DNA from 2 places in the Streptomyces sp. NPDC034086 genome. Region 2 is predicted to be linked to the other one. Evidence: riboswitches for the same ligand, from Rfam matches in the RefSeq annotation. Region 2 holds a riboswitch; the other holds the start of a gene.
What was found. A riboswitch is a leader RNA that binds a small molecule or an ion and turns the genes downstream of it on or off. The one in region 2 is predicted to bind S-adenosylmethionine.
Positions count from the first base shown of each region.

Region 1: it holds a riboswitch for S-adenosylmethionine, as region 2 does, so the genes downstream of both, ACZ514_RS25880 (aminotransferase class V-fold PLP-dependent enzyme) here and thrC (threonine synthase) in region 2, are expected to answer to the same signal.

Region 1 covers NZ_JBVISM010000013.1:172,025-186,115, reverse strand. Annotated here, with positions in the region: gene ACZ514_RS25925 (GMC oxidoreductase) at 1-841, opposite strand, end outside; gene ACZ514_RS25920 (glycosyltransferase family 4 protein) at 1,031-2,173, opposite strand; gene ACZ514_RS25915 (hypothetical protein) at 2,195-3,316, opposite strand; gene ACZ514_RS25910 (C40 family peptidase) at 3,342-4,394, opposite strand; gene ACZ514_RS25905 (C40 family peptidase) at 4,629-5,660, opposite strand; gene ACZ514_RS25900 (NYN domain-containing protein) at 5,919-7,283, opposite strand; gene ACZ514_RS25895 (hypothetical protein) at 7,323-7,562, opposite strand; gene ACZ514_RS25890 (rhomboid family intramembrane serine protease) at 7,676-8,410, shown strand; gene ACZ514_RS25885 (Lrp/AsnC family transcriptional regulator) at 8,407-8,688, shown strand; gene ACZ514_RS25880 (aminotransferase class V-fold PLP-dependent enzyme) at 8,754-10,151, opposite strand; SAM riboswitch class IV at 10,369-10,485, opposite strand; gene trpD (anthranilate phosphoribosyltransferase) at 10,579-11,643, opposite strand; gene qcrB (cytochrome bc1 complex cytochrome b subunit) at 11,823-13,448, opposite strand; gene qcrA (cytochrome bc1 complex Rieske iron-sulfur subunit) at 13,445-14,091, opposite strand, start outside.
Region 2 covers NZ_JBVISM010000015.1:108,259-122,349, forward strand. Annotated here, with positions in the region: gene ACZ514_RS27105 (alpha,alpha-trehalose-phosphate synthase (UDP-forming)) at 1-1,175, opposite strand, end outside; gene ACZ514_RS27110 (glucosyl-3-phosphoglycerate synthase) at 1,267-2,244, opposite strand; SAM riboswitch class I at 2,510-2,647, shown strand; gene thrC (threonine synthase) at 2,665-3,954, shown strand; gene ACZ514_RS27120 (MoaD/ThiS family protein) at 3,992-4,270, shown strand; gene ACZ514_RS27125 (cold-shock protein) at 4,652-4,858, shown strand; gene groL (chaperonin GroEL) at 5,174-6,793, shown strand; gene ACZ514_RS27135 (phosphoribosylanthranilate isomerase) at 7,096-7,731, shown strand; gene ACZ514_RS27140 (LamG domain-containing protein) at 8,045-8,740, shown strand; gene ACZ514_RS27145 (protease inhibitor I9 family protein) at 8,747-9,094, opposite strand; gene ACZ514_RS27150 (S8 family peptidase) at 9,462-10,649, shown strand; gene ACZ514_RS27155 (DUF397 domain-containing protein) at 10,654-10,965, opposite strand; gene ACZ514_RS27160 (helix-turn-helix domain-containing protein) at 10,949-11,782, opposite strand; gene ACZ514_RS27165 (hypothetical protein) at 11,897-12,115, shown strand; gene ACZ514_RS27170 (hypothetical protein) at 12,112-12,798, shown strand; gene ACZ514_RS27175 (PTS transporter subunit EIIC) at 12,822-14,091, opposite strand, start outside.

The DNA.
Region 1 (14,091 bases), on a different contig from region 2:
CGCGCTGCATGGTCTCGATGGTGACGTTGCCGGTGCCGACGGCGGCGGCCAGGTAGGTCTTGTCGACGCTCTTCTTGCCGTGGTTGTTGCCGTAGATGACCTCCCCCGCGAGGGCGGAGCGGGGGGCGGTGCCGGCGGCCTCGCGCTTCATGTACGCGAAGTCGTAGACGTTGGGCACGAAGGTGGTCCTCAGCCCGGTGTTGTGGGCGTGCTTCCGGGAGGTCCGGGCGAAGCGGTACCACTCCGTGGACTCGAACCAGGCGGGGTCGATGTCGTTGACGCCGAGCATGGCGCGGGCGCGGGGGTAGTAGGTGCCGTACATCTCGTCGGCGTCCACCCCGGGGAACACCTCGGTGAAGTAGGAGCGCCTGGGGGTGGGGGCCATACCGCCGTTGACGAGCGAGCCGCCGCCCACACCGCGGCCCACGTAGACGGACATGTCCCCGTGGTGCACGCGGTCCAGGACCCCGGGGTAGGGGCTGATGTCGCGGTTGACCACGTCGAGCCAGAGGAACTGGGCGAGCGGGGCCTCGGTGCGGTGGCGGAACCACATCGAGCGGTGGTCGGGCGCGGTGGTGGAGGGGAAGACCTTGCCGTCGGGTCCGGGGGTGTCCCACAGCCGTCCCATTTCGAGGACGACGGTCCGGACGCCGGCCTGTCCGAGGCGCAGCGCGGCGACGGCGGACCCGTAGCCGGAGCCGACGACGACGGCGGGGGCGTACTGGGCGGCGGGGGGTTCAGCCGCCCGCGCGGCGCCGGTTCCGATCCGGGTGATGCCGAGGGCGGCGGCGGTGCGGAGGGCGGCGAGGCCGAGTTGACGGCGCGTCAGGTGGGGGGTCATGGCCGCATCATGAGCGGATTCCGCCCCACCGGCCATAACGCGCACTGCCACGCATGTGAGTAACAGTCAGACATGTGTGGACCGTAACCAGGTGCCGCTCCCGGGCGCCGGATTCGCGGGACTCCGCCCGCGGACGGCCCCGCCTGAGCGACAATGCCCCGCCTCGGGCGAGGCCCCCCGCCCGTGGCCCTACAGCAGTTCCCGCAGGCCTTCCGCCAGGTGGTCCCAGCGCCAGCGGGACTCGACCCAGGCCCGGCCGGCCGCTCCCATGCGGGCGCGCAGTTCCGGGTCCTGGAGCAGGGTCACGATGCGGTCCGCGGCGTCGTCGGGGGCGCCGCCCCGGACCACCCAGCCGGTCTCCCCGTCCAGCACCGCGTCGGGCGCCCCGCCCGAATCGCCCGCGACCACCGGCAGGCCCGTCGCCGAGGCCTCCAGGTACACGATGCCGAGCCCCTCGACGTCCAGCCCGCCCCGCCGGGTCCGGCACGGCATCGCGAAGACGTCGCCCGCGCCGTAGTGGGCGGGCAGTTCCGACCAGGGGACGGCGCCCGTGAAGACCACCGAGTCGGCGACCCCCGTCGCGGCGGCCAGCGCGCGCAGGTCCGCCTCGTACGGTCCGCCGCCCACGATCAGCAGCACCGCGTCCGGCACCGCCGCCAGGATCCGCGGCATCGCCTCGATCAGGGTGTCCTGCCCCTTGCGCGGGACGAGCCGCGAGACGCACACGACGACCGGGCGGTCCGACAGGCCCAGCCCGGCCCTGACCCGGGCGCCGCCCGACCCGGGGTGGAAGACCTTCTCGTCCACACCCGGGGGGAGCTGCACCATCCGGGCCGCCGCCCGCCGCGTCACCGCCGGGGCGATGCGCGAGCGCGTGTACTCGCCGAGGTAGGTCAGCGTGTCCGTGCCCTCCCCGATCCGCCGCAGCAGCTGCCGCGCGGCCGGCAGCTGCGCCCAGCCGGCCTCGTGGCCGTGGGTGGTGGCGACGATCCGCCGCGCTCCCGCCCGCCGCAGCGCCGGGCCCATCAGCCCGAGCGGTGCCGCGGCCCCGAACCACACCGACTCGCAGCCGTGTTCGCGCAGCAGGGAAACCGCCCGGCGGGTCACGCGGGGCGTCGGCAGCAGCATCGTCGTCCGGTCGCGCACCACCGGGAAGGGCTGTTCCGCATCGAAGGCGGCGGTGGCCTCGCGGCCCTCCTCGCCGTGCTTCCAGGTGGACGCGTAGACGACGACCCGGTCGGGGTCCAGCCGCAGCGCCATGTTGTGCAGGAAGGCCTGGATGCCGCCCGGGCGCGGCGGGAAGTCGTTGGTCACGATCAGCGTCTTGTGCATCCCCGCCAACGTACCGGACGGCTACCGCAGCTCCTGCCGCAGTGCCTCCTGCCAGGCGGCCGTCAGCCCGGGCAGGTCCGCCCCCAGGGCTTCCTCCAGCGCGGCCGGCAGCGGTCCGCGTCCCGCCAGCTCGTAGAGGCGTACCAGCGCCGCCCCGCCCCACCGGTCGGCGACGAGCCGGCAGGCCAGCCAGGCGCCCCCGTACGCCCGGGCCGCCGCCTGCGGGTCGCCGCCGAAGGCGAAGTCCCCGTCGGCCGGGAGCGCGGCCGGCAGTTCGCCCCGCCGCACGGCGCGGGCCAGCTCGGGCGCGCCCTCCGCCGGGGTGGTGGGGGTGCCCCGGTACGCGGCCCAGTCCGCGAAGCCCTCGGACAGCCACTGCGGGGTCCGCGCCGAGGTCGCGGCGCGGGTCGCGACGTGGGTGACCTCGTGGGTGAGGACGATCCGCCGCCCGGCCTCGGAAAGCCCCTCGTACCCCTCCGGGTTGACCACGACCCGGTCGGCGGGGGCAGGACCGCCCCCGGTGCTGCCGGTGGTGACGGCGCCCAGGCCCCGGTAGGTCGCGGCGGGCCGCCCGAGCAGCGCGGCCATCGCCTCCAGCGTGCCGGGGGCCAGGACCACCACCCGCCGCGCCCACGGCCCCGGCCAGGCGGCGTTCACCGCCGGTACGGCCCGGTCGGCCTCGGCCGCGAGGCCGGACAGCGCCCGCCGGCTCGGGCCGGCGCCGAGGACCAGACAGTGCGCGCCGCGTACGGCGGTCACCGCGCCCAGGTCCCACAGCTGCGCCACCGCTCCGGGGGCGGGCCGGTCGGCGGTGACCCGCCAGGCGGTGCCGTCCCGGGTCAGCTCGACCTCGCGGGCAGAACCGGTGGGGGCGCTGTCGTAGCCGGCGAGCCGGTAGCGCAGCCCGGCGCGCGCGAAGGCCCGTGCGCCGTCCCGCCGGACCGAGGTCACCTCGTACGACCAGCCCTCCAGGGGGATCCCGGCGAGCCGTGCGGGCGGGGCCGCCGACCAGTCGGCGACGGCCCGCCGCACGGCCCCGTCCACGGGTCGGGGCGGCGCCGGGTCGGCGCAGCCGGCCGCCGGGAGCGGGCCCAGCGCGAGCGCGAGGAGGCGTACGGCGGTGCGGCGGCGGACCGGGGTCATCCGCCGATCGTACGCACGGCCCGGCTCAGGGCCGGGTCACCGAGGACACCGGCATCATCCCGACCGGGTCGTAGCGCACCCGCGCGCCCGGGTAGGGGGCGTGCACCACCTGGCCGTTGCCGACGTACATGCCGACGTGGCTGGCGTCCGAGCGGTACGTCACCAGGTCCCCGGGCTGCGCCTGCGAGAGCGGGACCTGCCGCCCGGCGTACCGCTGGGCCTGTGAGGTGCGCGGCAGGGAGACCCCGGCCTGGCGGTAGGACCACACCATCAGACCGGAGCAGTCGAAGCCGGAGGGGCCGGTGGAGCCCCACACGTACGGCCGGCCGACGGCCGCCCGGGCGGCCATCACGGCGGTCATCGCGCGGCCGGAGACCCGGCCGCCGCCGAAGGGCGGTTCCGGCGGGCCGTCGACCCGGTCGCGGCCCCCGGAGCGGGAGGCCCGTTCGAAGTCGGCCCGCTCCTCGGAGGGCATGGCGTTCAGCAGCCGGCGCGCGGCGGCGAGCTTCGCCGTGACGGAGCGCTTCTGGGTGGCCACCTCGGTGCGCAGGGCTTCCAGTTCGGCGAGCTTGCGGCCGGCTTCCTGGCGCTGCTGGGCGATCCGCCGCTGCTCCTCGCGGAGTTCGCCGAGCTGCTCGGCCCGGCGGCCGCTGAGCCGGTCGAGGACGGCGGCCTTGTCGAGGTAGGCGCGGGGGTCGTCGGACAGCATGAGTTCGACGGTGGGGTCGAGGCCGCCGGAGCGGTACTGGGCGCCGGCGAAGGCGCCGAGGACCCCGCGCATGGTGTTGATGCGGTCCTGGCCGCGGGCGACGGCGTCCTGGGCCCGGCTGATCTCGGCGCGCAGCGCGTCGGCCTTCTCACCGGCCTCGTTGTACCGCTCGGTGGCCTGTTCGGCCTCTTCGAAGAGCCGGTCGACCTGGGCGCGGGTGCCGCCGGGAGGTTCCTGGGGGAGCCCCGGGGAGGCGAGCGCGGGTGCGCCCGTCATGGCCACGGCGGCGCTGGCCGCGGCGGCGGTGAAGGCGGTGACCTTGGTGTTCCGGTCGAGGCCGCTGAGCCCGGGCCGGCGATGGGACGCCACGTGGAACCGCTCCCTTCCGCTGCGCGGGCCCCGGGTCCGCCCCCCGTGGACGGACGTGTACCGGGTTCCGCGCTGGCAGACAGTAGCCGCGCGGCCACGCACCGGCCAACGGCCGCGGCCGGGGCCCCGGGGCGGTGTCCCGCCTCAGACGCAGGTCATGGGCGGGGAGCGGGGCGGGAGGGGGGCCGCGCAATTCGCCCGGATGGGCGGTGCGGCGGCGTCCGCCGGGCGGGATCAGACCCGGACGCCGAACTGGAACGGCATGTTGTCCATGGACTCGTACTTGACCCCGCCGCGCGGGTTGGAGGCGTGCAGGGTCATGTTGTTGCCGGCGTACAGGCCGACGTGGTGCAGGTCGTCGTAGAAGAAGACCAGGTCACCGGGCTGGAGCTGGCTGCGGCTGATGCGCGTGCCGTCGTTGGCCTGGGTGTAGGTGGTGCGGCTGATGCTGACGCCGGCCTGGGCGTAGGCCCACTGCGTCAACCCCGAGCAGTCGTAGGCGCTGGGGCCGGTGGCGCCCATGATGTACGCGCTGCCCACCTTGGTCTTCGCGGCGGCCAGGGCGGCTCCGGCGCGGCCCGAGGCGCTCGCGGCGGGGGCGGTCTTCTCGGCGGCGGCCCGTCCGGCCGTGCTCTGCCGCGCTTCCTCGTCCTTGAGCCGGGCGCGTTCCTGCGCGGTGAGCGTGTTGAGGAGGGCCTGGGCCTCGGCGAGTCTGTCCTGGGCGGCCTTCTTCTGCTCGGCGAGTGCCTTGCGGGTGGCGTCGAGGTCGGCGAGTTTGCCGGTGGCCTCCTGGCGCTGCTGCGCGAGGGCGCGCTGCTTGGCCTGGATCCTGGCTATCGCCTCGAGCTGCTTGCCGCTCAGCTGCTGGAGGGTGGCGGCCTTGTCGAGGTAGGTCTCCGGGTCACCGGAGAGCAGGAGCGCGACGGACGGGTCGACGACCCCGCCGCGGTACTGGGCGGCGGCCAGCGAACCGAGCGTGTTGCGCAGGTCGTTGAGTTCGCCCTGGTCACGGGCGACGGCGTCCTGGAGCTGCGCGATCTCCTTCTCCAGCTTCTGCTGGTGCTCGCGGGCCCCGTTGAACTTCTCGGTGGCCCGCTCGGCCTCCTCGTAGAGCGCGTCGACCTTCGACGCGACCTCGTCCTTGCCGGGCTTGTCGGGGGCGGCCACGGCGGACTGTGAGGAGAGGGCGACCGCCGCGGCGGCGGTGGCGGTGAGCACGGTCACGCGCGTGCGGGTGGGCTGCTTGGGTCGGCGGTGGGACGCCACGGGGGCGGGCTCCTTCTTCCTCGGGCCGCCGAAGACGGACGCGGGCGCACTCGGCAGCACCTCCGTCCTCACTCGAATGAGTGAGCTACCGCACGAAGGTTTGAGCAGACCCTAGTGACCGGCCCTGATCACTTCAAACCCCCTGCCGAAAAAACCCGTGGCCGTTCCGCTTCCTTTACCCGGGGCCCACACTGCGTGCCGAGGGGCTGACGGACCGTCTTCCGTTTCCGCCGCCGATCCCGGCATTGGCCCCAGCGGTCACGAAACGCGCGAAAGCCGCTTGAGCAGCAATGCGGACGTCACCGGCCGGGCGCCCGCCTTGGCCACCCCGTCGGCGACCTCGCGGTCGGTGGAGACCACCACCACCGGCCGGCCGGGCGGTTCGGCCCGCACCAGCTGGCGGATCAACTCGTCAGCGGTGACACCGGCCTTGGAGAACAGCACGCGCACCCCGCGCGGGGGTGCGAGCAGCACCGGGGCCGCGAGCTCCGCGCCGTCGAAGACACACGTCATCTCGGCGCCCGTCTGCGCGGCCAGCATGGACAGCCCGCCCAGCAGCCGCAGTCGCTGCTTCTCCAGCGGCATCGTCGGATAGCCGGTCTTCGTCACGTTGTAGCCGTCGACCACCAGATGCGCCTGAGGCAGCGCCAACAGCTGGTCCAGCAGGGCGGGATCGGTCTCCGACAGCGCGCGCGCCGCGATGTCCTTCGGGGTCATCCGGCCCGGCTCCACCGCGTCCACGGTGTCGGCCGGCCGTGTGGAGACGGGCGGCAGCGCCAGCTCCCGCCGCAGGCCCGCCGCCGCGTCCAGGACCGTGTCCAGGAGCAGCCGCAGCCGCATGTCCTCGATGCTGCGCCCCTCACGGGTGGCGCGGCGCGAGGTCTCCAGGGAGGACTCCACCTCGGCGAGGCGGGACTTGAGGCGCCGGGACTCGCTCTCGGCGGCGGCCACCTGCGCGGCGGCCTCACCGCGGATCGCGTCGATCTCGCCGTTCAGCTTGCGCAGGGCGGCCTCGCCCCGTTTGACGTCGCTCAAGGCGCTGCGCAGCTTGCGCTGAAGCGATTCCGCTTCCTTGCGGGCGGCCTCCAGCTCGGCCCGTACCTGCTCGCCCCCGGAGCGCTGGGCCTCCTTCAGGTGGGCCAGCTCCTCGCGCAGCCGCTCCAGCTCCCGCCGGGTCTCGTCGCCGACCCGCTCGGCGTCGGCGCGCTGCGCCTCCTCCCCCGCGGAGGCCACCAGCTTGACCCAGCCGGCCGGGCGCAGCACGTACGCCGCGGCCGCCACGTCCAGCGGGTCCGCGGCGGCGGGCGGGGCCCCGGACTCCAGGGCCGCGGTCAGCTCCGGCTGTGCCTCGCGCAGCTTCTCCGCGATCCGGCTGCGGAAGACCCCGTCGCTCTCCACGGCGGCGGCCATGGCGTTGCCCGCGAACTTGGCGCGCCGGGTCGGGGTGAACCGGGCGTACTGGCGCAGCTGCGCCGGAAGGTCCGCGACCGTCAGGGCGCCGAAGGCGTCCGAGACGATCGTGACGACCCGGCGCCGCACGCCTTCCGGCAGCGGGCGGTCGAGGACCTCCGCGGCGTCGCCGGCCGCGTCGGCCGGCGTCGCGCCGCTTGCTGGCTCCACAATCCGTCACCCCTACCGTGATCTACTGTGGGCCCGGCTCCCTCAGGAGTCGGTGCCCGGCCTGTCCACGAGTTCGATCTGGTCCACCGCGTTGCACCAGCGGCAGCGGACCGACTCGATGGTCTCACTGACCACCTCGCGCTCCTCGACCTTGGGCTCCCCGGCGAGATCGAGGTGGACGTACTCCACGACCTTCGACGATCGGGTGACATCGAACCGCGTGAGGTTGCCGCACAGGGTGCAGCGCCACCGGGTGGTGTCGGTCGGCAGGGGAACCGTCATCAGGCCGCTCTCTCCTTCGTAGCTCATTCAATTAAAGCCTCGCGCCGCGGTCGCCGGACCGCAGCACGTAACCCTACGGCCTGGCACCACCCTCAGGCGGGTCCGCCTGCGTCATGCTCTGTCGCATGATCGTAAAGTGGCGGACCCTGTGCGAGGCCGCCCGGGGCCCCGTGGTCACGTACGCGCTGATCGCCGCCTGCTGCGCGGTGTTCTTCCTCGGGCCGGCTTCCGGCCTGAACCCGGCCTACGGGACGGGCGACCTGCTGGTGGAGAGGGGGACGGCGTACTTCCGGCGCTGGGGCGTCGTCCCGGACGAGCTCTTCTCGGGAGCGGTGCGCCCGCTGCTGACCCCGCTGACGGCGCTCTTCGTCCACGGCAGCTGGCTGCACCTCCTCGGGAACATGCTGTTCCTCTCCGTCTTCGGCGCGATGGCGGAGGAACGGATGGGCCGGATCCCGTTCCTCGCCTTCTACGTCTGTACGGGGTACCTGGCGCTGGCGGCCTACGCGGCGGCCAACGCGTCCTCCGACCAGACCCTGGTGGGGGCGTCCGGGGCGATCTCGGCGGTGCTGGGGGCCTTCCTGCGGCTGTTCCCGCGGGCCCGGGTGACCAGCCTGTTCCCGTTCCTGCTCTTCCTGCCGCTGCGCTTCCCGGCGTGGATCGTGCTGCTGTTCTGGTTCGGCCTCCAGTGGCTGGCGGCGCAGCGCGCCGGGAGCGGGCCCGGAGTGGCCTATCTGGCCCACGTGGTGGGCTTCTCGGTCGGCTTCCTCTACGCGTGGGGGCGCTATCGCCGTGCGACTAGAGTGAGGAGACCAGTGACTGCCGTCGAGGGAGACAGCCAACCGTGATCACCGCGATCGTGCTCATCAAGACCAGCGTGGACCGCATCCCCGAGATCGCCGAGTCGATCGCGCAGCTGGACAGCGTCAGCGAGGTCTACTCCGTCACCGGCACGTACGACCTGATCGCCCTGGTCCGCGTGGCCCGTCACGAGAACCTCGCGGACGTCATCCCGGGCCGCATCAGCAAGATCCCGGGCGTCGAGGCCACCGACACCCACGTGGCGTTCCGTACCTACTCCCAGCACGACCTGGAAGCCGCCTTCGCCATCGGCCTGGACGCCTAGGCCGTCTCTTCCGGCCGGTGCGGGGAGGCCGCCGCGCGGGGCGGCGGCGGCCCGGGCGCGGGGTCCTACACCGCCGGGACGCAGCGGCCCTCCTCCGTGCGGTAGCGCCACTTCGCGCCGTCCTCGACGAGTTCCCGCACGGCCTTGAGGAAACGCTCCACGTGCTCGTCCGGGGTGCCGGCCCCGAAGCTGACGCGGATGGCGTTCAGCGACCGCTCCCCCGGCGCCGCCTCCGGCGAACCGCACTCCCCCTGGGCCTGCGGTTCGCCGCCCAGCAGGGTCCGTACCAGCGGGTGGGCGCAGAAGAGGCCGTCGCGGACACCGATCCCGTACTCGGCGGACAGCGCGGCGGCGAAGTGCGAGCTGTTCCAGCCGTCGACCACGAACGAGATGACGCCGACGCGCGGGGCGTCGTCCCCGAACAGGGACAGCACCCGCACCGCCGGGACCTGCGCGAGGCCCTCGCGGACCTTGGCGATGAGCTGGTCCTCCCGGGCGACGAGGTTCTCGAAGCCGGCCTCCCGCAGCGCGCGGCAGGCGGAGGCGATGGCGTAGACGCCGATGACGTTCGGGGAGCCGGCCTCGTGCCGCGCGGCGGTGGTGTGCCACTCGACGTCGACGCCGCCGTCCTCGCGGCGGGCCACCGTACGGGAGGCACCGCCGCCCGCGAGGTACGGCTCGGCCTCCTGGAGCCAGTCGGCGCGGCCCGCGAGCACGCCCGAGCCGAAGGGGGCGTACAGCTTGTGCCCGGAGAAGGCGACCCAGTCCACGTCCAGGTCCCGTACGGAGACGGGGTGGTGGGGGGCCAGCTGGGCGGCGTCGAGCACGATCCGCGCGCCGTGGGCGTGCGCGGCGGCGGCGAGTTCCCGTACGGGCCACAGCTCGCCGGTGACGTTGGAGGCGCCGGTGACGCAGACCAGGGCCGGGCCGTGAGGGTCGCGCTCGGCCAGGGCCCGCTCCAGGGTGGCGACGGCCTCGCCGGGGGTGCGCGGGGCGTCGAGGCAGGTGACCCGGGCGTCGCCCCAGGGCAGCAGCGAGGCGTGGTGCTCGGTCTCGAAGACGAAGACCCGGCAGCCGGCGGGCAGCGCGGCGGCGAGCAGGTTGAGGGAGTCGGTGGTGGACCGGGTGAAGACCACCTGGTCACCGGGACGGCAGTCGAGGAACTCGGCGACCGTCGCCCGGCTCTGCTCGAAGAGGTCGGTGGACAGCTGGGAGAGGTAGCCGGCGCCCCGGTGCACGCTGCCGTAGTACGGGGCGTACGCGGCGACGTCGTCCCAGACCCGCTGGAGCGCCGGGGCGCTGGCCGCGTAGTCGAGGGCGGCGTAGGTGACCTCGCCGCCGGTGACGAGGGGGACGGTGACGTCCCGGCCGAGCACCGGCAGCGGCCCCCCACAGGCGGGGCCGTCGGCGGTGGCGGCGGCGGGGGCGGTGGCGTTCAGGGATGCGGATGCGGATGCGGACATGGCGGTATCTCCCGGCAGGCAGGTCTGAATGGCTTCGGTGTGCCCGTACGCGGGTACGGCGCGGCGGCCGACCGGAGGGGTACGGGGAGCCCCGGACCTGACGGGGGTACACGGAAGGGACCCGGTCCGGGGGTTGAAGAAGGGGCGGAGTCGCCCTATCGCATTCGCTTGCTCACGGAAAACGCTCCTCGAGAGACCAGGACCCCTGGTGTCGAGGGATCCGCGCTTGCCGCGGACCTCGCTGCCCACGGCCTGGTCATCACCCGGGGCACCCCGCCACGGAAGGAGGGTTGCCGGACAGCAAGCCGGGGCCAAAACGCTGTCACTCGTGACCTTGGGAAGCATCCTGCCACACGGTCCCGCACGCGCAAGACCCCGGTCCGCATCGTGGACCGGGGTCGTCCGTCCTCACGCCTTCACGGCCGCGCTACGCGTTGCTGGCCGCCACCCACCGCTCCAGCGCGGCACGGGCGGCGCCGGAGTCGACGGCCTCCGCCGCCCGGGCGATCCCGCCCGCGATCTGCTCCTCCAGGGAGCCCGTGCCGGGGTCGAGGGCCACCAGGGCCGCCGCCGCGTTCAGCAGCACGGCGTCGCGGACCGGGCCCGTCTCCCCGGCCAGCACGCGGCGGGCGACGTCCGCGTTGTACGAGGCGTCCTCGCCCCGCAGCCGCGCCACGTCCACCAGCGGGATGCCGACGTCGCGCGGGTCGAAGGGCAGCTCGGTCACCGTGCCCTCGCGGACCCACCACACGCGGGAGGTGGCGGTGGTAGTCAGCTCGTCGAGGCCGTCGTCGCCGCGGAACACCAGGGCGGACGAGCCGCGCTCGGCGAGCACCCCGGCCACGATGGGGGCCACCCGCGCGTCGGCGACGCCGGTGGCCTGCGCGCGGACCTTGGCCGGGTTGGTGAGCGGGCCGAGGAAGTTGAAGGTGGTCCGGATGCCGAGGTCGCGGCGGGCGGCCGCCGCGTGGCGCAGCGCCGGATGGAACGTCACCGCGAAGCAGAACGTGATGCCGGCCCGTTCCGCGACCTCCGCCACCCGGGCGGGGGTCAGGTTCAGGTTGACGCCGAGCTTCTCCAGCACGTCGGAGGAACCGCTCGCCGAGGACGCGGCCCGGTTGCCGTGCTTGACCACCTTGGCGCCCGTACCGGCCACCACGATGGAGGACATCGTCGAGATGTTCACCGTCTTGGCCCCGTCGCCGCCGGTGCCGACGATGTCCACCGTCCGGCCGGGCACCTCGATCAGGTTGGCGTGGGCGTACATGGCCCGCACCATGCCGCCGATCTCCTCGACGGTCTCCCCCTTGGCCCGCAGCGCGACCGCGAAACCGGCGATCTGCGCGTCGGTGGCCTCGCCCCGCATGATCCGGTCCATCGCCCAGGCGGTGTCGTCCGAGCCGAGGTCACGGCCGCCCAGCAGGGCGTCGAGGACGCCCGGCCAGCCGCGGGCCGCCACGCTGTCGCCGCCTGCCGGGGTCACAACGTCCATGGTCCGCTCCTGCTGCTCGTGGGCCGCCCGCTGTCGGCGCGCCCACGTCGAATGGGAAGGATCTCAGCCTATCCAGCCCGGATGACAGCGAAGAGCCCCGTCCAGTCGCTGGACGGGGCTCTCGCTGTGGCGACACCGGGACCGGCGGAGCCGGTCCCCCGAGCGGGTCGTGCCGGAGATCAGTGGTGGCCGTGTCCGGCCTGGATCTCCTTGTACTCCTCCACCGTGGGCTTCGGAATCTGGTTGTTCTCCGCGTAGAAGCCCTTGCTGAGCTTCGCCCGCAGCTTCTCGCCGCGCGTCACCTTGCGCTCGACGCCGTTCTCGTCGACCGTCGGGCCGATCTCGATCGGCGCGTACTGCTCGTGCGCGGTGAGCGTGTGCAGCTTGTCCTGGGACAGCGGCTCGTGGACCTCGACGAACTCACCGTGCGGCAGACGCTTGATGATGCCGGTCTCGCGACCGTGCAGCACCTTGTCGTGGTCCCGGCGCTGGAGGCCGAGGCAGATCCGCTTGGTGACGATGAACGCCAGGACCGGGACGACGAAGAAGCCGATCCGGACGAACCACGTGATCGAGTTGATCGACAGGTGGAAGTACTGGGCGAACATGTCGTTGCCGCCGCCGATGAGGAGCACGATGTACTCCGCGATCCAGGCGACACCGAAGGCCGTACGGGTCGGGACGTTGCGCGGGCGGTCCAGGATGTGGTGCTCGCGCTTGTCGCCGGTGACCCAGGACTCGATGAACGGCCAGACGGCGATGGCGCCGAGGACCAGCGGGAAGAGGATCAGCGGGATGAACACGCCCAGGACGAGCGTGTGGCCCCACAGGTTGATCTCCCAGCCCGGCATGGCACGGATGAGGCCTTCCGGCATACCCATGTACCAGTCGGGCTGCGCACCGGTGGACACGTGGTCCGGGCGGTACGGGCCGAGCGCCCAGATCGGGTTGATCGAGGCGATCGCCGCGATGGCCGCGATGACACCGAAGACCAGGAAGAAGAAGCCTCCGGCCTTGGCCATGTAGACCGGCAGCAGCGGCATGCCGACGACGTTGTTGTTCGTCTTGCCGGGGCCGGCGAACTGGGTGTGCTTGTGGAAGAACACCAGGATCAGGTGCGCGACCAGCAGGCCCATCATGATGCCGGGCAGCAGCAGGATGTGCACCGAGTAGAAGCGCGCGACGAAGTCGCCGCCCGGGAACTCCCCGCCGAACAGGAACATCGACAGGTAGGTGCCGACGACCGGGACGGACAGGATGGCGCCCTGCATGAAGCGGACACCGGTACCCGAGAGCAGGTCGTCCGGCAGCGAGTAACCGGTGAAGCCGGTGAACATGCCGAGGACCAGCAGCAGGAAGCCGAAGATCCAGTTGACCTCACGCGGCTTGCGGAACGCGCCGGTGAAGAAGACGCGCATCATGTGCACGACCATGGCCGCGACGAAGATCAGCGCCGCCCAGTGGTGGATCTGGCGGATCAGCAGACCGCCGCGGACGTCGAAGCTGATGTCCAGGGTCGAGGCGAAGGCCTCGGACATCATGACGCCCTGCATCGGCACGTACGAGCCGTGGTACACGACCTCGTTCATGCTCGGGTGGAAGAACAGCGTCAGGTACACACCCGTGAGGATGATGATGATGAAGCTGTAGAGGCAGATCTCACCCAGCATGAAGGACCAGTGGTCCGGGAAGATCTTGCGCATGTTCGCCTTGGCGAGGCCGTAGATGCCCAGGCGGCCGTCCGCCCAGTCGGCTACGCGCTCGCCGCGCGACGCATTGCGTTCGTTGTTGGCAGAGGTGCTCATCCGCGCTCCCAGAATGCAGGACCGACGGGCTCTTCGAAGTCGCCGTGCGCCTCGAGGAAGCCTTCGCTATTCACACCGATCCGCAGCTGCGGGAGGGCGTGACCGGCCGGGCCGAAGATGACACGGGCGCCGTCGGAGAGGTCGAAGGTGGACTGGTGGCACGGGCACAGCACGTGGTGCGTCTGCTGCTCGTACAGGCTGATCGGGCAGCCGACGTGGGTGCAGATCTTGGAGAAGGCCACGATTCCGTCGTGGGACCACTCCAGCTCCTGCTTGTCCTTGATGTCCTCCGGCTTGATGCGGACGATCATCAGGGCGGCCTTGGCGATCTGGACCTGGAAGTCGTGCTGGTCCTCCTCCAGGCCTTCCGGCATGGCGAAGGTCAGCGAACCGACCAGGACGTCCTCGGGACGCAGCGGCTCCATCGTGTTCTGGTTGATGAGCAGCTTGCCCTTGGACCACAGGGTCTTGCGCAGCTTGTCCTCGGGCAGGGGGCCCAGGTCGCGCATGATCACGAGGGCGGAGAGCGGCAGCAGGGCCAGCGCGCCGAGCATCGTGTTGCGGATGAGCGGACGGCGGGCGATGCCGGACTCGTTCGCACCGGCGGCGAAGTCCTGCATGACCTTCGCCTTGACCTCCGGGG
Region 2 (14,091 bases):
GGGTTGATCAGCGCCACGTCCGCCAGGCGGTACGCGGCCAGGGAGCGGGCGAAGTCGTCCTCCACCGAGAGGAGGACCGGCTGCCAGTCCTCCGTGCCGAACTCCTCGTTGATCTCCGCCGCCAGCTCGCGCACCGACGCCGTGTACGCCCGGTACACCTCCAGGTCCTGCCGCGAGGGGTACGCGGACGCCAGGTGCACCACGCGGCCCCGCCACTCGGGGTGGACGGTCAGCAGCTCCCGGTAGGCCAGCAGGCCGCGCAGGACGTTCTTCGACAGTTCCGTGCGGTCGACCCGGACGATGGTCCTGCGGTCGCCGACCTCCGCCCTCAGCGCGGCCAGCTTGTCGTCGACCTCCGGCCGGTGCGCGAGCGCGCGCAGGTCCTCCTCGTCCACGCCGAGGGCGAAGACCGCGACGTCCGTCCGCTTGTGCCGCACCGGGCCCGTGGGGCTCTTGTCGACGTAGCGGGACTTCGACGGCTCCACCCCGGCGGGGAACCTGGGCTCGGCGATGCCCCGCTCGTCGTCCAGCTGCGCGCCGGCCATGAAGCTGTGCGCCCACGCCCAGGTGTGGAAGCCGACCACGTCCGCCCCGAGCATCCCCCACACCAGCCGGCTGCGGATGTCGTCCGGGAGCATCTCCAGGAACTCCCGCGAGGCCCACGGCGTGTGCGTGAAGTGCGCGATCCGCAGGTCCGGGCGCAGTTCGCGCAGGGCCCCGGGGACCAGGGCGAGGTGGTAGTCCTGCACCAGGACCGAGGCGCCCTCCGCCGCCTCCTCCGCCAGGGCCTCGGCGAAGGCCTGGTTGTACGCGGTGTACGAGTCCCAGCGGCGGCGGAACGCGGCGTCGAAGACCGGCTCGCGCGGGACGTCGTACAGGTGGTGGTGGGTGAACCAGAGCACGGAGTTCGCGATGCCGTTGTAGGCGTCGTCGTACACCTCGGGATCGATGTCCAGCATCCGGACGCCGGGCTCGGAGACGCCCCGGCGGACCGCCTCCCGGTCCGCGTCGGACAGGGCCGCGCAGATCCACAGGGCGTCCGGCTGCGCGGCGAGCGCCGCGGACAGGCCGGAGACGAGGCCGCCGCCGCCGCGCCGGGAGCTGAGGGTGCCGTCGGCGTCGAGGGCGTACGAGAGCGGGCCGCGGTTGGCGGCGACGAGAACCTGAGAAGCCATACGGGAAGCCATGCGGCGAACCTAGCCCGGCCGGTCCTCGCTCAAACGTCCGGTAATTGTCCGGTTCGTCACGTCCTGGCCGGCCGGGGGCTCACGCCACCCGCCGGACCGCGTACTCCTCGACCTCCAGCATCGGCGGCCGTTCCTCCGTGTCCACCGCGTAGGTGCGCGGAACGAACCCGTCCGGCCCCCGCTCGAACTGCGTCAGCCTCGGCCGCACCCGGGGGTGCCCCCAGCGGTGGCCGGGGGAGTGCCCGGCCGCGAGCCGCAGCTGCGCGGTGCGGTAGATCGCCGCGGCCATCCGGCCCAGCGCCTGCCCGTCCTGGTGCCGGTGCAGCCGGACCCCGACGTCCACCTGGGCCAGCGCGTCCAGCCCGACCGTGTGCAGCGCGTCCACCAGCAGGCCCAGCTCCACCCCGTACCCGACGGGGAAGGGCAGCCGTTCCAGCAGGGAGCGGCGTACGGCGTACTCGCCGCCCAGCGGCTGGACGAAGCCGGCCAGCTGGGGCCAGTGGAGGTTGAGCAGGGGACGCGCCACCAGCTCCGTGACGCGCCCGCCCTGGCCCGGGGCGTCGCCCAGCGGGCGGTCGTACATCGCCTTGACGAACTGCACCGGCGGGTCGGTCAGCAGCGGTCCGACGATCCCGGAGACGAAGGCCGAGTCGAAGTCCCGCAGGTCGGCGTCCACGAAGCAGACGATGTCCCCGGTGGTGGCCAGCAGCGAGCGCCACAGCACCTCGCCCTTGCCGGGCACGGCCGGGATCCGCGGCAGCACCGAGTCCCGGTGCACCACCCGGGCGCCGGCCCTCGCCGCGACCTCGGCCGTCCGGTCCGTGGAGCCGGAGTCGACCACCACCAGCTCGTCCACCAGGGGGACCGGGAGGCCCTCGATCAGATCGCGCCGGATCACCTCCACGATCTGCCCGACCGTGGCCTCCTCGTCGAGCGCGGGCAGCACCACGCTCACCGTCGTGCCGGACGCCCGTTTCCGGTCGAGCAGCCGGTCGAGCGGTCGGTCCGCGGCGGACCAGGAGCGGGCTGCCAGCCAGCGCTCCACGTCATCCAGCACTCTCAGCACTCCCTGGGCTTTCTCTGCGGCACGCGCCCGGCACCCGGCACGCACTCGGCACCCGGCACTCGATGCCCGGCGCCCGGTACGCGGCGGCGCTCGGCGGTTTTCGGCCGAATTGTGATCCATCTCGCGGTTCGGACGGCTGTCTCAACCGCCCGCCCCTTCGGTTACAGTCTTGAACAACGCGAAGGACCGCCGCATGCCGGGGGTCACGCGTACAAACGCACCGGCGCGCCAGAGAGCGCGTGTGCCGGTGCCATACCGCTCATCCAGAGGGGCAGAGGGACACGGCCCGTTGAAGCCCCGGCAACCCTCCAGTCGGTTCTCGCCACGCGAGGCCCCGGCTAGGGAAGGTGCCAATTCCGTCTCATGGCGAAGTGCGCCATGGGGAAGATGAGGAGAAAGGGCCTCGCCATCATGGCTGCACAGACTGTCGCCACCTCTGCCACCACCGGGTCCGTCGACCTGGGACCCGCCACCGGCCTCTCCTGTCGTGAGTGCGGCACCCGCTTCGAGCTCGGCCCGGTCTTCGCCTGCGTCGAGTGCTTCGGCCCCCTGGAAGTCGCCTACGAGCTGCCGCTCGGCGACCCGGAGGCCCTGCGCGCCGCGATCGAGGCCGGCCCCCCCAACATCTGGCGCTACGCGCCCCTGCTGCCCGTCCCGGCGGACGTGGCCTCCAAGCCGAGCCTGAACCCGGGCTTCACCAAGCTCGTGGACGCCGAGAACCTGGCCAAGGAGCTGGGCGTCACCGGCAAGCTCTACGTCAAGGACGACTCCGGCAACCCGACGCACTCCTTCAAGGACCGCGTCGTGGCCATCGCCGTCGAGGCCGCCCGCGCCTTCGGCTTCACCACCCTCTCCTGCTCCTCCACCGGCAACCTGGCCGGCGCCGTCGGCGCCGCGGCCGCCCGCGCCGGCTTCCGCTCCTGCGTGTTCATCCCGCACGACCTGGAGCAGGGCAAGGTCGTCATGGCCGGTGTCTACGGCGGTGACCTGGTCGGCATCGAGGGCAACTACGACGACGTCAACCGCTTCTGCTCCGAACTCATCGGCGACCCGCTGGGCGAGGGCTGGGGCTTCGTCAACGTCAACCTGCGCCCCTACTACGGCGAGGGCTCCAAGACCCTGGCGTACGAGATCTGCGAGCAGCTCGGCTGGCGGCTGCCCGACCAGCTCGTCATCCCGATCGCGTCCGGCTCCCAGCTGACGAAGATCGACAAGGGTCTCCAGGAGCTGATCAAGCTCGGCCTCGTCGAGGACAAGCCGTACAAGATCTTCGGCGCCCAGGCCGAGGGCTGCTCCCCGGTGTCGACCGCCTTCAAGGCCGGTCACGACGTGGTCCGCCCCCAGAAGCCGAACACCATCGCCAAGTCCCTGGCCATCGGCAACCCGGCGGACGGCCCGTACGTGCTGGACATCGCGCGGCGCACCGGCGGCTACGTCGAGGACGTGAACGACGAGCAGGTCGTCGAGGCCATCAAGATCCTGGCCCAGACCGAGGGCATCTTCGCCGAGACCGCGGGCGGCGTGACCGTCGGCGTGACGAAGAAGCTGATCGAGAACGGGCAGCTCGACCCGGCGCTGACCACCGTGGTCCTGAACACCGGTGACGGCCTCAAGACCCTGGAGGCGGTGGCCGCGGACAGCGGCCAGACCGCCACCATCCGCCCCAGCCTGGACGCGTTCCGCGCCGCCGGCCTGGCCTGACCATCTCCCCCTGCTCTACCGGAAAGGCAGTAGCGCCATGAGCGTCAACGTCCGCATCCCCACCATCCTGCGCACCTACACCGGCGGCAAGGCCGAGGTCCCGGCCGAGGGCGCGACCCTCGCCGAGGTCATCGAGTCCCTGGAGAAGGACCACCCGGGCATCGCCGCGCGCGTCCTGGACGACCAGGGCAAGCTGCGCCGCTTCGTGAACGTCTACGTCAACGACGACGACGTGCGCTTCGAGGGCGGCCTGCAGGCGGCGACGCCGGACGGCGCCGGAGTCTCGATCATTCCCGCCGTGGCCGGCGGCTGCTGATCTTCCGCATCAGAATTGCCCCCTCCGTCATAAACGGAGGGGGCAATTCTGCTTGATTGGGCGCGGTAGAGTTGGGGCAGTCCCCTCCGCTGTTCTTGCCCGCCGCATATGAGCGGGCCGACGGATGGTTGACATTGAGTCAACATACGCGCGCCTTTTGGGCCTTTGGTGCCGCTTGTCTGGCCCGAGTTGCCCTGGAATATTCCAAATTTTCACTCTATTTCAAGGTTTCCGCGTGTCCAGATTTCTCGTCGGATTGACCTGTTGCTGACAGCACCGGTGCAGATACATTCAGCCGCGGTCGAGGCGTTCCGGCGCAAGTTCTGACCCGGGACCGCGAAGTGCGGTCCCGCGCAAGGGCCAGTAATAGGGGAGTTAGGCATGGCTCAGGGCACCGTCAAGTGGTTCAACGCGGAGAAGGGCTACGGCTTCATCGCGGTCGACGGTGGTGCGGATGTGTTCGTCCACTACAGCGCCATCCAGATGGACGGGTACCGCACCCTCGAAGAGGGTCAGCGGGTCGAGTTCGAGATCTCGCAGGGCCAGAAGGGTCCGCAGGCGGACATGGTCAAGCTCGCGGCCGGCTGAGCCGGAGCGAACGCGATCGGCCACCGACGCACGCACGCACGCACGAGGGGCCCACATCCTGGACAGGGTGTGGGCCCCTCCTGCGTCCCGGCCCGGTCCCGCCCGCGTGTTGCCCGAAGCCGCTTGCACTCGCGGGGGTCGAGTGCTAATCATTGGCGTTAGCACTCTCCGGGTGAGAGTGCTACTAAGACGAGGACCGGGTCGGTGAGGCCCGCAGGGTCCGGCGGGAAGGAACCGCCGGGTCCGCAGGCCGTCCGTCGCGGGCGCGGGCGCGGTCCGGAGCAATCCACCCCTGTCCGGGAGGACCACTTCACCATGGCCAAGATCATCGCGTTCAACGAGGAGGCCCGGCGCGGTCTCGAGCGTGGCATGAACCAGCTCGCCGACGCCGTCAAGGTCACCCTTGGCCCCAAGGGTCGCAACGTCGTCCTTGAGAAGAAGTGGGGCGCCCCCACGATCACCAACGACGGCGTCTCCATCGCCAAGGAGATCGAGCTCGAGGACCCGTACGAGAAGATCGGCGCAGAGCTGGTCAAGGAAGTCGCCAAGAAGACGGACGACGTCGCCGGTGACGGTACGACCACCGCGACCGTCCTCGCCCAGGCGCTCGTCCGCGAGGGTCTGCGCAACGTGGCCGCCGGTGCCAACCCGATGGCCCTCAAGCGCGGTATCGAGAAGGCCGTCGAGGCCGTGTCGGCTGCCCTGCTGGCCCAGGCCAAGGATGTCGAGACCAAGGAGCAGATCGCTTCCACGGCCTCCATCTCCGCCGCCGACACCCAGATCGGCGAGCTCATCGCCGAGGCCATGGACAAGGTCGGCAAGGAAGGCGTCATCACCGTCGAGGAGTCCCAGACCTTCGGTCTGGAGCTGGAGCTCACCGAGGGCATGCGCTTCGACAAGGGCTACATCTCGGCGTACTTCGCCACCGACATGGAGCGTATGGAGGCGTCCCTGGACGACCCGTACATCCTGATCGTCAACTCCAAGATCGGCTCGGTCAAGGACCTGCTGCCGCTCCTGGAGAAGGTCATGCAGTCCGGCAAGCCGCTGCTGATCATCGCCGAGGACGTCGAGGGCGAGGCCCTGTCGACCCTGGTCGTCAACAAGATCCGCGGCACCTTCAAGTCCGTCGCCGTCAAGGCCCCGGGCTTCGGCGACCGCCGCAAGGCCATGCTCGGCGACATCGCCATCCTCACGGGCGGCACGGTCATCTCCGAGGAGGTCGGCCTCAAGCTGGAGAACGCCGGTCTCGACCTGCTCGGCCGCGCCCGCAAGGTCGTCATCACCAAGGACGAGACCACCATCGTCGACGGTGCCGGTGACAGCGACCAGGTCCAGGGCCGCGTCAACCAGATCCGCGCCGAGATCGAGAACTCCGACTCGGACTACGACCGCGAGAAGCTCCAGGAGCGCCTCGCGAAGCTGGCCGGCGGCGTGGCCGTCATCAAGGCCGGTGCCGCGACCGAGGTCGAGCTCAAGGAGCGCAAGCACCGCATCGAGGACGCCGTCCGCAACGCGAAGGCGGCCGTCGAGGAGGGCATCGTCGCCGGCGGTGGCGTGGCCCTGCTCCAGGCCTCCTCGGTCTTCGAGAAGCTCGAGCTCACCGGTGACGAGGCGACCGGCGCCAACGCCGTGAAGCTCGCGCTGGAGGCCCCGCTGAAGCAGATCGCCGTCAACGGTGGTCTCGAGGGCGGCGTCGTCGTCGAGAAGGTGCGCAACCTGACCGTCGGCCACGGTCTGAACGCCGCGACCGGCGAGTACGTCGACATGATCGCCGAGGGCATCATCGACCCGGCGAAGGTCACCCGCTCCGCCCTGCAGAACGCCGCGTCCATCGCCGCGCTCTTCCTGACCACCGAGGCCGTCATCGCCGACAAGCCGGAGAAGGCCGCCGCCGCTCCGGGCGGCATGCCGGGCGGTGACATGGACTTCTGATCGGCCCCCGGCTCCGGCCTCCGGTTGATCGGCTGTTCTCGTACCGAGGGCGGCGCCCCCTCCTCACGGAGGGGGCGCCGCCCTCGGGCGTTTTCCGGCCCGGCCGAGAAGCCGGTGGTGTCCCGCTCGAAGCAGAACGGCTCCGGGACGGGCAGCGGCTCACCGAAGGACACCGTCCTGCGGGACCGGTATCCGTGCGGGGAGGGCCCCAGAAGCAGGTGATCTCCCTCATCGAAGGCGGACTCGTCCGTGACGAACAGGTCAGGTCCGTAGGCGATCGGGGGGTTTGGTTGACTGGAGGCATGAGTGCTCTCTTCGTGAAGATCTGCGGGCTGAAGACCGCCCATGACGTCGACGTGGCCGTGGCGGCCGGGGCCGACGCCGTCGGGTTCGTCTTCGCGCCCGGCAGCCCCCGGACCATCGGCGCCGCCGAGGCCCGGGAGCTCGCCGCGCGGGTGCCGGGCGGGGTGCTGACCGTCGGGGTGTTCCGGGGCCAGTCCGTCGAGGAGGTGCGCCGGCTGACGGAGGAGAGCGGCGTGCGCGGCGTGCAGCTCCACGGGGACGAGCCCGCCGCGTACTACGAGGAGCTGCGCGCTCCGGGGCGTACGCTGCTGCGCGCCACCGCCGAGCACGTCGAGCGCTGCGGAGGCCACGGCGAGGACCTGCTGCTCATCGACGCCCCCGACCCGGGCTCCGGCAAGCCCTGGAACTGGGGCTCGGAGGAGTTCACGGCGCCCGAGGGGCGATGGCTGCTGGCCGGCGGGCTGACCCCGGACAACGTCCGCGAGGCGGTGGCGGCGACCGGCGCCTGGGGCGTGGACGTCTCCAGCGGGGTCGAGCGCGAGCGCGGGGTGAAGTCCCCGGAGCTGATCCGCGCCTTCGTCGAGGCGGCGCGGGGCCCCGCGTCCCGGCGTGCCGCAGGCAGCGCGCGGAGCTGACCGGGAACAGGAACCCGTGCCCGGGGTGACGGCTCCCCGCCCGGTGGACCGCCGGTCAGGGGAAGGCGGGTCCGAGGCGGACGGGGCTGTCGCGTGCGCGTGCCCCGCCTCCGCCGGCCGCGTCGCCCCGGGAGACCGCGACCGTCCCGGTGACCGACAGCATGCCGTCCCCCACCGCCGCGCCCCCCACCGCCGCGCCCCCCGCACCCGGGGGGCGTGCGGCGCGCGGCGCGCTGCGCCGGGAGCGCCTCCGTGCCACCGCCGGCCGTCACGATGACGGTGCGTCCGGGTGCGTACCGGGCATAGGCCCCGTATGTCCCCGCACCTGCCCGCATGGCTACGGCGCGTGATGCCGCGCCGCCTCTCGTCCGTCTTCACCGCCGACTTCTCCTCCACCACCCAGTGGGTGGCGGGCCGCTCCTGGGCCTATCCCGACGGCGGCCCCGTCAACCCCGGCGACAACAAGCTCGACCACCTCACCCCCGACCCCGCCTACAGCCGCACCGGCACCTTCCGCGCGACCCGTCGCCCCGACGGCAACTGGGACGCCGGCCTGCTCACCACCGAGGGCAGCGACGAGGGCTTCGAGGTCCGCACCGGCGACGTCCTGGAGGCCCGGGTCCGGCTGCCCCAGGAGACGGGCGCCTGGCCCGCCATCTGGACCTGGCGGGACGGCGGCCAGGAGATCGACGTCTTCGAGTACCACCCCGACAACCCCGACCTGCTGGAGCTGTCCAACCACGTCCGCGAGGCCCACCGCTACTACCGCGACCCGGGCGTCGGGCCCGGCAGATGGGTCGACCTGAAGGTGGAGTTCGGCCGCAGATCCGTCGTCTGGTGGGTCAACGGCCGCCGCGTCTACTCCGACGGCCGGGGCGTCGGCCGCGGCTGGCACGCGTACCTGATCGTCAACCTGTCCGTCTGCGCCGGCCGCTACCACCCCGCCCCCGGCCCGGAGGTCAGCGAGATGTCGTACGAGGTCGAGCGGCTGAGCGTGCAACGGCCGTAGCCCCGGTCAGGCGGGCACGCCCCTGGCCTCGCCGTCCTCCTCGACGGACTCCACCACCGGGGTGTCCCGCAGGGCCCGCACCTGGTCCGGGGAGAGCCGGGCGGCGAAGCCGTTGCCCGCGTCGCGGTAGACGTGCGTCGGCCGGATCCCGTACGCCTCGGCGACCACGGCCGGGTCGAGCCCCTCGTGCACGGTGACGATGTACGAGGGGTGCTCGGGCGCCGGTACGGCACGGGCGGACGCGGGGCCGGGCGGGGTGACGGCGTGGGCGGGCAGGGCGGGCAGTACGGCTGCGGCGGCCAGTGCGGCGGCGGCGACGGCCACCGGCAGGGGCAGGCTCGGGCGAGTGCGCATGACCGTGAGGCCATCACGCACGGCCCGGGCCGGTCAACGACCCCGGCGGCGTGGCGGCTCCGGGCGGGAGTGAACAACGAGTGCGCCCCCTCGACGGGTGACTGCCCGTACGGGTGAAGTTCCCGAACGCGCGAGCGGGCGGCCCGGCGGGCCGAAGCCCCGGACGGCAGCGGGAAGGATCCTTTCTCCAGCGGCTGCGGCGAACGGCCGACGGACCCCGCCCGGCCCGTCGGCCAAGCGGGGAAGGCGGTTCAAGTCCCTCTGCCCGGAGGACCGATGAAGAGGACGGCCGCCTTCAGGGACGCGTTCCGCGGACCCCGCGAGAGGGCGGCGCCTCATGTCACCCCTTCCCCTCGGGAGTTCCCCCATGCGCCTCATCGCAGGTGTAGCCACCGCCACCGTCCTCGCCCTCGCCCCGGTGGCCGCCGGCACGGCGTCCGCCGCCGCGCCCGAGCCCACTCCGGCTCCGCTGCAGACGTCCGCCGACGCCGTGCCCGGCGAGTACATCGTCACCCTCGACAAGGGTGTGGACGCGGCGAAGCTGGCGGAGAAGCTCCGGCTGAAGCCGAAGCACGTCTACTCCGCCGCGCTCAACGGCTTCGCGGCCCCGCTCACCGCGCTCCAGCTGGACGCCCTCCGGTCGACCGTCGGGGTGAAGGCGGTCGAGGAGAACACGAAGGCGGCCTCCGTGCCGATGCCCGGCGAGCCGAGCGTGAGCAGGGCCCCGTCCTCCTCCTGGGGCCTGGACCGCATCGACCAGCGGCCGCTGCCGCTCGACAACGACTTCACCGTCCGCGGCAGCGGCGCCGGAGTGACCGCCTACATCCTCGACACCGGCATCGACTACCTGCACGAGGAGTTCGGCGGCCGCGCCACGTTCGGGTTCGACGCGATGCCGGACGGCGCGAGCCAGCGGGGCCAGGACTGCAACGGCCACGGCACGCACGTCGCGGGCACGGTCGCCGGCGCCACGTACGGCGTCGCGCGCAAGGCGAACCTGGTGAGCGTGCGCGTCCTCGGCTGTGACGGCAGGGGCTCCTACGCCGGCATGATCGCGGGCATGGACTGGGTGGCGAAGAACGCCAAGCAGCCGGCGGTGCTCAACGGCTCCCTCGGCGGCCCGCGTTCCGAGGCCCTCAACAACGCGGTCAACGCCCTCTCCGACGCGGGCGTCCTGCCGGTCATCGCGGCGGGCAACGAGCACCAGGACGCCTGCAACGTCTCGCCCGCCTCGGCCTCCCGCGTGGTCACCGTGGGGGCGACCGACCGCTTCGACCGGGAGACCGTCTTCTCCAACTACGGCCCGTGCGTGTCCCTCTACGCGCCCGGCCAGGACATCGTCTCCGCGAAGCTGCGCGGCGGCAGCGTGGCCCTGAACGGTACGTCCATGGCCGCGCCGCACGTCGCCGGTGTCGCCGCCCTCTACAAGCAGGCGCACCCGGGCGACCGTCCGGTGGACATCGCCAACTTCCTGCGGTCGCAGTCCACCAAGAGCGTCCTGACCTCGCTCAGCCCGGGCTCGCCGAACGAGCTGCTGTTCACCGCGGGCTACTGACCGTTCAGAGCGTCGCGACGAAGGTCGCCCAGGCCCGCGCGTGGAACACCACGTGCGGGCCTTCGGGCTGCTTGGAGTCCCTCACGGGGACGAGGTCGGTGTGCGCGTCGCACACCTCGACGCAGTTGCCGCCGTCACCGGCGCTGTGAGTGGCCTTCCGCCAGGTACCCATCTCGACGCAGTTGCCGCCGTCGCCACCGCTGTAGCTGGACTTGCGCCACGTGGCCATCTCCAGGCAGTCGCCGCCGCTACCGTCGCTGTAGCTGGACTTGTGCCAAGTGGCCGTCGACAAGTCGTACTTAGGCATGCTCGTCATGTGCGTACTCCTCGGCCGCGGACTCGATCAGGGCCAGCGAATCGTGCGGTGACAGTGCACTGGCCGTGAGGAGATCGTAGGTCAGCGTATGGCGGGCCACCGTGGCTGGATCGTCTAGCAGTTGCCCCACTCCCATGCCGTCGACGTAGGCGAGTGGCGGGGCGTCCGCGAAGGACATCAGCTTCAGCGAGCCATGCATGCCCGCATGGGCGCCAGTGCCGAACGGAATCACCTGGGCGATGAGTCGGCGAACCCGCATCAAAGTCGCAAGGTGACGTAGGGCATCCGCCATCACTGCCCGGCCCCCCACCACCCTGCGGAGTACCGCCTCGTCGAGAACACACCACAACAAGGGCGTTGTTGGGTCGCTGAGGAGCTTGGCGCGGTCGAGCCTGGCCTCCGTCAACTCATCGATCTCGGCTTCCGACGCGGTCGGCTGGTAGGCGTGGAAGACCTCCCGCGCATACCCTTCCCGCTGAAGCAACCCCGGGATGGTCAGCGGCGCGTACTCCCGGATGGTCAGGGCTTCCGCCTCCGCTTCGGCCGCTTCCGCGAAGTGGTCGGGGTACTTGGACTTGCCGTCCTTGCCGCAGTTGCGGGTGAAGAAGCCCTCCGTCCCCAGGATGGCGTCTATCGCCTTGGCCAGTTCGAGTGTGATTCTGCGGGTGCCCACTTCCATCTGGCCGACGTACGAGCCGCTCACGAAAAGCCGTTCGCCGAGCGCCGCTTGGCTCATCGCGGCACGTTCGCGGGCCACGCGTAGCTCGGCACCGAGGAGGGCGCGGGGTGATGAGGGATCGAGTTTCTTGCGTGGCATGACAACTCCCGGTCCAGCATGTGCGGTTGCTGTGGTGGCCCACTTGAAAGGCTAGCCACCTGATCGCCACTCTGTGTGCAGAAGCTGAATACTCAGAGTGGAAGGTGATATGTCATGGTGCTCTCCCCGCAGGAGCGGATGAGGGCGGCCGAAGAGGCCGTCCGGCAGCTGAAGGACGCACTGGGCGGGGTGGGGGTGGTGTTCCCGTCGCTCGACGTGGAGCGGGTCTCGGCGGCCGGTACGTACGGGCTGCCCCTGGTCGACCTCGGGCGCTGCAACATCGACACGGCGCTGCGGCTGGCCGCCGTCCTGCACGAGCGGGCGGGCCGGTGAGCGAGCCGGTGGACGCGGCGCAGTTCGCCTTCGAGCTCGGGTGGAAGCTGCGCGGGCTGGAGGCGGTCCTGGTGGGGGGCGGCTGGCGGCGGCAGGGTCTGGGGCTCGCCGTAAGGGCGCGGCCCAGCTGCGGGGGCGGCGGGGAGTGGACGGCCGTCGGGGACGACGGGGAGCGGCGGGAGACGCGTACCGCCGATACGGCGGACGAGGCGACGGCGCAGGTTCAGGAGGCCTTCGGGATGAAGGGGTGGCGGCCGCAGCCGCCCCCGCCGCCGGGGTGGCAGCGGTTCACGCTGGTGCACTGCCCGGTGGGGGAGTGTCCCCCGTACGACGACGCCCGCTACGAGCGGCTGAAGGCGTCGCCGCCGCGCGGGTGCGTGCCCGAGGAGATCGGCGGGTACTTCGGGCTGTGCTGCGAGCGGCCGGGCGAGCGGCTGCTGGACGCGGTCGCCGACGTGTGCCTGGAGGTCCGGGAGGGGTACGGGCTGCTGATGAGCGACCTCGGCATCGAGAAGCTGTGGGGGTGGTCCCCGGACGGTACGGACGGCTGGGGCGCCGAGATCGTCGGGCAGCTGCTCCTGATGGCGGCGGAACGCGGTCCCAAGCTCGGCTATTCCGTGGACGACCTGGTCCGCTTCCTGCGCACGGCCGCCGGGGGGTCTCCCGAGCCGGGGCGGCCGTAACGGGTGCGCCCGCCGCCGGGGGATCAGGCCGGCACCGGCTCCTTCGCCGCCGGGGGACCGGCCGGGGCGGCGGGGCCGGGACCGGTGTCGAGGTCGGCCAGCATGCGCGGCGTGAAGCCGAAGAAGTACGTCGCGGCGAAGCCGACCAGGTAGCCGACGCCGAGGCCGCCCGCGTACACGGCGACGGTCGCGCCCATCCCCGACGTGCCGTCCAGCAGCGGGAACAGCGCCCAGCCCGAGGGGCCGATCGCGGTGGAGCCGAAGGCGACGCCCAGCTGGTTGCACAGCCCGACGAAGGCCCCGCCCGCCGCGCCGCCGACGCAGGCGGTGACGAACGGCCGGCCCAGCGGCAGGGAGACCCCGTAGATCAGCGGCTCGCCCACCCCGAGGAAGCCGGCCGGCAGCGCCGACTTGATGGTGGTGCGGATCGAGCCGTTGCGCGGGAGGCGGCAGTAGACGGCGAGGGCCGCGCCGACCTGGCCGGCGCCGGCCATGGCGAGGATCGGCAGCAGGACGGTGTAGCCGGACTGCTCGATGAGGGTGGTGTGGATGGGGATCAGCGCCTGGTGCAGGCCGAGCATCACCAGCGGCAGGAAGAGACCGCCGAGGACCAGCCCGGCGAGCGCGCCGCCGGCGGCCAGCAGCCAGTTGGCGAAGGCGCCGATCGCGGCGGCGACCTCACCGGCGAGGAACATCAGGCCGAAGAGGGTGACCAGGCCCGTGACGAGGACGGTCAGGGTCGGGGTGACCAGCACGTCCAGGGTCTCCGGCACCCAGCGCCGGCACCACCGCTCCACGTGCACGGCGAGCAGCGCGGCCGCCAGCGCGCCGAGGACCCCGCCCTGGCCGGGGGAGAGGTGCTCGCCGAAGGCGTCGATCCGGGCGACCCCGGGGAAGACGATGACCGCGGCGACGGCGCCGCCGAGGACGGGGGTGCCGCCGAACTCCTTGGCGGTGTTGAAGCCGACGAAGACCGCGATCAGCGACATGAAACCGGACGCGATGGCGGCCAGGGCCGGGACCACGGCCGGGGCCCAGCCGAGGTTGGCGAGCAGGCCGTTCAGGCCCGCGATGACACCGCAGCCGATCAGGGCGGGGATCAGCGGCACGAAGACGTTCGCGATGCGGCGCAGGAACAGCTTGAAGGGGGTCGCGTTGCGCGCCTTGCGGGCCTCCTTCAGCGCGGCACCCCGGTCGGCGAGGTCCGCGGCGGTGACTCCGGACGGCTCCACTGCGGCGGTGACCCCGGACGGCTCCGCCGCGGGGGTGCGGCCCGCCTCGACCAGCGCCTCG